3 regions of the Alkalihalobacterium sp. APHAB7 genome follow, and region 3 is predicted to be linked to each of the others. Evidence: riboswitches for the same ligand, from Rfam matches in the RefSeq annotation. Region 3 holds a riboswitch; each other region holds the start of a gene.
What was found. A riboswitch is a leader RNA that binds a small molecule or an ion and turns the genes downstream of it on or off. The one in region 3 is predicted to bind cobalamin.

Region 1: another riboswitch for cobalamin. It lies ahead of ACNSTQ_RS15195 (GNAT family N-acetyltransferase); the one in region 3 lies ahead of ACNSTQ_RS16885 ((2Fe-2S) ferredoxin domain-containing protein).
Region 2: another riboswitch for cobalamin. It lies ahead of ACNSTQ_RS11690 (ABC transporter substrate-binding protein); the one in region 3 lies ahead of ACNSTQ_RS16885 ((2Fe-2S) ferredoxin domain-containing protein).

The regions. Positions count from the first base shown of each region.
Region 1 is NZ_JBLWFS010000016.1:26,259-28,534, reverse strand. Features, by position in the region: gene ACNSTQ_RS15200 (hypothetical protein) at 82-249, shown strand; gene ACNSTQ_RS15195 (GNAT family N-acetyltransferase) at 794-1,378, opposite strand; cobalamin riboswitch at 1,564-1,758, opposite strand.
Region 2 is NZ_JBLWFS010000009.1:164,738-167,013, reverse strand. Features, by position in the region: gene ACNSTQ_RS11695 (flavodoxin) at 351-806, shown strand; cobalamin riboswitch at 866-1,045, shown strand; gene ACNSTQ_RS11690 (ABC transporter substrate-binding protein) at 1,290-2,276, shown strand, end outside; gene ACNSTQ_RS11685 (FecCD family ABC transporter permease) at 2,245-2,276, shown strand, end outside.
Region 3 is NZ_JBLWFS010000020.1:27,338-29,613, forward strand. Features, by position in the region: gene ACNSTQ_RS16880 (polysaccharide deacetylase family protein) at 1-368, opposite strand, end outside; gene ACNSTQ_RS16885 ((2Fe-2S) ferredoxin domain-containing protein) at 485-877, opposite strand; cobalamin riboswitch at 1,250-1,463, opposite strand; gene map (type I methionyl aminopeptidase) at 1,532-2,276, opposite strand, start outside.

The sequences.
Region 1 (2,276 bases), on a different contig from region 3:
AAAAAGATATCACTTGCGCGCCCTATATTTCCTATGGAAATTGAGCTATAATGGAAGTATCCATCTAGAGAGGGTGATATAATGAAGAAAAATCTGTATACTAATGGTGAACAAGTGATAATTAAAGCAACGGATGAAACAGTAACCGTCTCTAAAAGTCAATATGTCAAGAACATGAAAAGATATTCATACACGGTCAAAGAACAGCCAGCCACTTTTTTCTTTGAGGAAGAACTAGAGAAAAAGTAAGCTGTGTAAGGATACGGTCACAAAAATTACACCATTACTGTTGAAAAGTGTTGTTTTGCTAGATTTAGATGAGTAATCCAGTTTTCTAAAATGGAAAGATATCGTTTTGGGGGTATGGAGTATTATGTGTTGGGTTTATTTCGACTTAAACCCAACACATCTAAATTATATTACCCTTTTTCTATTATGAAGATTGTGAAGTTTTCCTAGATCAAAAAAACATGGTAGATCCTTCTTCCGTCATGACATAACCGAAGTAACCAATCCTCACATGGTGGTTTCGATAATCATATTTTCCTCTCGACCTACCTCGACGCACCACGTGTGTTCTCTCCACAACCCATCATCCGTCAGGGCATATCCTGTAATGAGACGTATTTCTTTTTTTCCCTTAATTTTTCATTCTGCGCATATACGGGAAGAATTACTATGCATTCCTGTAATTAATTTGGTGGTTTACCAACCAAAAATTTGTTCATTTCTTCTATTGCTTTATCGTCATTTGCTTCAATACCTGCAGTATTTTTACCCTTCACGTGTTAAATTAGTAAATGGAGTTCATGTTAGCAAGCCTTATAAATTGATTGATTTGATCACTTGATACTCCCTTCCCAAACCTTGCCATCATAAAATTATGTTTGTATTGTGCGACATCTGGATCGTCCGTTACCGTTTCATTGAACTGCTGTGTTTGTAATAAACGTTTTAATAGAGCTTTATACAAATGAATGTTTCCATCGACCATAGGAAGATCCCAATGCCAAGCATACTCGATTGATAGAATAATAAATTGTTCTATTTGTGGATCATCAAAAATGGACTGAATTAATTTCTTAGCGATCCCTCCGCTTCGATAGGAAGGTGCAACTTCAATTGCTCCAAGTACTTTAATGTAGGGTAAGACACTCCAACGTTCGTTTTTTTCCGGATCAAGTATTAAGGTGTAGCCCACAATCCATTCCTTATCCATAGCAATGCAAATTTGGCTTCCTTTTTCAAGAGTTGCTAGTAATGCCTCTTGTTGTTCTTTTGCTTCTCGAAACCGATTTAATGATGGATGAAAAGGATAGTTTCTCATATATTTATTGATAGAATGGACATCAGAAATGAACCGTATTTTATTACTCATGACATAGCTCCTTTTTGTTTTGAAAGTTGTATTATCGAAAAGTTAAACGGTACACTTATAGGAAAATAAAAAAACTCTCCCGATGACGGAAGAGTAATTACAAATTAAACGGTACTAACCCTATGAAGGAAAAGAAGATATAATTCGCCTGTACCGTCTCATCTTCTCACCCCCCGAAGAAATTGAAACTTTTGGAAGTTAAAGGCAGGTCTCCTGACTTGTGCTTCTTTTTACTTTGAGCCTTCCCATATAAGCCGCTGACGCGTTACTTATACAGTGGTAATCTCATTTCATCCACACTTACAGTTGCGGGGACAGTTCTGGACTTACACCAGATTCCCTATTAAGTCGTATTCGACACCGATACTTCCAATATGCAGTTGTTGGTTAAAGCAGATTTACAATATGTTGTAATCTTATATCTAGCGTTAGAATATTTCAATCTTTTCTTGCAGGTTGAAGAAGTTTGGAGTACTACTAATCTTTTTTCTCTACTTAATAAAATCTATAAAATAAGAAAATAGCGGAAGTAGTGCGATTAGAAGTCCAGATTGAATAAATGACAGTAATAAATCTTTCTTCCAACTGTTTGTTGTACTTTTACTCATAATTCTTGCTAGAACTAAAAAGAAGAGCCACCAAAATAATAAACTTGGTATTATTATAGTAAATAAATAAGACATGTCATCACCTATCATCTTTTTGGAGTTGGCATTAATCTCTCGTCATATCAATTATTAAATTACCAAAAATCCCCCTCAAGTGGTAACTTTTAACTTTATTATAACTTAAGTATATCTTCGTGAATAGTATAGGAGTTAGAAAAATGAGGGAGGTGTTGACTGCCTCTCTTCATTACTTGGTTGGACTTTAATTCTATTATTTTATGATTATAGTA
Region 2 (2,276 bases), on a different contig from region 3:
ATGCTTAGTATAAAATTGAACCGCCGTATACGGAACCGTACGTACGGTGGTGTGAGAGGTCGGAGGTTAATCACCTCCTCCTACTCGATGAGCTTTATACATTTACTTGTTGACAATGAAAATCATTTTCAATTATTATATAAATGAAAATGATTTTCATTGTTAATATTGATGGAGGAATTGTTAATGAACATGATAAAAAGTACTGTCCGAGGAGCTACTGCTGTTTGTTAAGTTGAAAATGGAGAATACATAGTTGCAGTTGAAAGAGAAGGCATCTTTCGTATGAAAGGACATCATTTAAAAAGTCATTTAGTCTTAAATTAATAGATTGAAAGGGGAATGTTAACATGAGTGAGGTTCTACTTGTTTATGCTAGTATGTCAGGAAATACAGAAGCGATTGCCGATTTAATTGAAGAAGGTTTGCAAGAGGAAAATATGAACGTAACGAAATTAGATGTTGTTGATTGTGACCTTGACCAATTAAATGCATTCGATTCCATCATTTTAGGTGCTTATACATGGGGAGACGGCGAACTGCCTGATGAATTTTTAGATTTGTATGATGAAATGGCTGGGCTGGATTTTACTAATAAACAATTTGCAGTTTTTGGATCTGGAGATACAGCATACGATATCTTTTGTGGTGCTGTAGATTTATTAGAAGCAATGATTGATGAAAGAAATGGTCAAATCGTACAGCCGGGGCTTAAAATAGAGCTAGGCCCGGATGGTGAAGAAGAAACGTGCAAAGATTTTGGTAGAAAGTTTGCACAAGCTGTTAACTTAAAAGCGAGTGTGTAAGTTTATATAGACGAATTATCTATTATTTTGTATAATTAAGTCGTATCTCAATGAATTGAATAGTTAGTTAGCTTTAAGGTCACTCACACGAGTGTGAAAAGGGAAGTTGGTGAAATTCCAACACGGTCGCGCCACTGTAAGTACGAATACTCTTTAATAAACCACTGTCATCTTTGATGGGAAGGTAAAGAGGTATCATTGTACGAGTCAGGAGACCTGCCTTAAAGTATTGTGTAACCTTCGCGGAAAAGGTAAGCAGTGTGATAAGATCTGACTCTTGAAAAAGAGTCCCCTTGTTCTAATGAGAACGACACATAATGGAATGTTTTTAGCATCCAAGTGTTACCTAGGGGATCTATTAAACTGAAACCGAAGCTCTCCCTTTGAAGGAGAGCTTTATTTTTTTACATACTTTCCTTTCCTTTCTTGCAATTCTTTCATTGAATACAAAAAGAAATACAAACTTAAAAGGGGTTGGAGAACATGCAAAAATGGTATATGTGGTTAGTAGCTTCATTACTTATTGTTGGTTTATTAACAGCATGTGGCACAGATAACCAAGAAGAGCCACAAACAGAAGAAGCACCGACGGAAGAAACAGAAGAGCAAACGACAGGTAGTGGAGAAGCCGTGGCTTTTCCGTTAACAATTACTGATGCAACAGGAACTGAGATTGTCATCGAAGAAGAGCCACAAACATTAATCTCGCTAGTTCCAAGTAATACGGAAATTGTTTATGCACTTGAAGCGCTTAATCGTGTCATTGCGGTAACAGATAATGATGACTTCCCAGAGGAAGTAAAAGATATTGAGACAATTGGTGGAATGGAATTTAATGTAGAAAAAATTATCGCTGCAAATCCAGATTTAGTACTAGCGAATGAAATGAACAACGCAGAAGGTTTAGATCAAATTCGTAATGCAGGGGTCCAAGTACTTGTAGTAAATAATGCTTCTTCTTTTGCGCAATTATATGATTCTATTGAAATGATTGGAAACGCAGTTGGAAAGTCAGAAGAGGCTAATAATGTCATAACATCAATGCAAGAGACAATTACTGAAGTACAAACAAAAGCAAGTGAGATTGAGGATGCTGATAAAGCTACTGTATGGGTAGAAATTTGGCCAGCTCCTGATATGTATACAACCGGAAAAGGAACGTTTATGCATGAGATGCTGGAAATGATTAATGCAACAAACGCTGCAGGAGAACAAGAAGGTTGGCCGATGTTTACAGAAGAGGATGCTGTTGTTCTAAATCCAGATGTGATCATTACAACTTATGGTCATGTTGAAGGTATGGAGAATGCAGTTGAAGACGTATTAGCACGTTCAGCTTGGACTGAAGTAGAAGCGGTTAAAAACGAAAGAGTCTTTAATATTGAAGCTAATATTGTAGAACGCCCAGGTCCTCGCTTAGTCGAAGGGGTCGAAAAACTTGCAAAATTTATTTACCCAGATGTTTTCGAA
Region 3 (2,276 bases):
AACGGTTGACGTTTCCATTCGCCTGTCGCTCTTACAAAATCATCTGAATAGTTTTGTCCAACGGGCAACGCAAAGCAAATATTTCCATCGGTAAAAACAACAGAACGATATTGCTCATTCCAATCAACCCTCACGCCAGTATGTTTTAAAAACAAAGAAGGCACCATCAACTGGCCATCTCTCATAATGTACTTTGTTTTTACAGGCAGATTGTCAATAAAAATAGGTGCTTCCGGTAATCTTGATTCTTGTGCATATGTATGAGTCGAAAAGGATGTATTAATGAAAATCGCCAATAATATCATACAAAATATTTGTAAATGCACTTTCTTTACCCTTTTACGATACAACACCGTCACTATTTGCATTTATGTCTCTCCTAGCTATTAAATTCATATTAGACGATGTTATATTTACCAATTTTCTGCTAATTTATTTATTAAATTTAGGGTTGATGGAAAACCCACACTGAAATTTTTTCACTTTATAATACTTTAGATACTTTTTTTACACGTTCACGATCTTTAAATTCCCCTACAGGAACATCACCATGCCTTCTAAACCCATTTCCATCAAAACAATGACTGATTTTATTTGTCATTCTTGCCTCATTTACTAATGAATTAATGAGGTCAGAGGCATCATTTGCAGCTAAATCCTTATACCAGATGCCTTGTGGGTAGGCAATTAACACACACTTATCCTGACATCGCCCATTACATTTCGTCCGTGTAGTATGGATCACGTCGTCAAGACTACGTTCTGATATCTCTCTTCTTACTGCTTGTGTTAAATCCTCAGCTCCAGCCTTATTACAACTACTACCATTACAAATTAATAGATGATGTTTCGTCTCCGATAAATCCCATGTCGCCATTCTGTAACCTCCAGTTTTTTATTAGCTCTGTTAAATTGTTAATGTTCGGCTTAAGATTTCGACTAAACTGCTGTGAAACTATCATTTCACACGCATAGTGCACCACGAACTAGATTCAGCAACAAGTTAACACAGCCTTTTTTTATTAATAGACAATCATCGTTAATCTACCTTCAGGAAAGAGTTAAAAGTAAAGTGTCTATGTAATTCTAGAAAAATTCAAACCAAAAAGCATCTCTGCCTTAATAAAGGGTCAGAGATGCTAATCATAATTCATGAAATTACAAATGGAACAATAGTCTACATTCAAAGCATAAATAAAGATAGACATGTTCAGCATTCTAACCACTTCCCTAACAGCCCCGTAGGTCAAACAGTGATGTTAAAATAGGTAGGTCTCCTGACTTAGGGTACTTCTTTCAGTCCTTCCCAGGTATTTCCCAGTGGATCAATCTGAAAGTCTCAGTAGTTTAACTACTGATACCCAACACAGTGGCGGGTCCGTGTCGGCATTGAACCGAACTTCCCTATTAAGCTTGTAAAAGCAGTTCTGCTTTTATCTAGCACCTATTTTCTAGTATGAAGTTGATCAAGTCTATTAACCGATGACTTGAGTTAATAGTAGACATAATGCAGAAAATTGTCAATACATGTTTATTCTTGTGATGTAAGCAACTTCGGCCCTGTTTTAGTAATCGCTAATGTATGTTCATATTGTGCAGACCATTTTCCATCCACTGTTCTTGCCGTCCAGCCGTTATCATCCATTTGACTAAACCAAGTACCTTCGTTAATCATCGGTTCGATCGTTATAACCATTCCTTCTTTGAGACGTGGTCCTCTGCCCGGCGAACCGAAGTGTGGAATTTGTGGTGCTTCATGTATTGTTGGACCAATACCATGTCCTGTAAAGTCTCTAACCACCGAAAACCCTTCTGACTCAGCATACGTTTGAATGGCATGGCCGATATCGCCGAGTCTATTTCCAACTAATGCTTGCTCAATTCCTTTATATAACGAGGTTTTCGTTACATTCATTAACTTTTTCATTTGATCCGAAACATTCCCTACTGCATACGTCCATGCCGAGTCGGCTAATCCACCGTTTAAATTAATGACCATATCAATCGTGACGATATCCCCTTCTTTTAACGGTGTTTTCCTTGGGAATCCATGACAAATTTCATCGTTTATAGAGGCGCAGGTTGCATAAGGATAACCTTTATAACCTTTTTGTTCAGGTGTTGCGCCATTCTTCATTAAAAAGTTCTCCACAAACTGATCAATCTCCATCGTGGTTATCCCAGGTTGAATTAACTTTGCAATTTCTTTATGACAAGCCGCTAACAACTTGCCGGCCTCTGACATTTGATTGATTTCTCTTTCAGACTTCAATGTA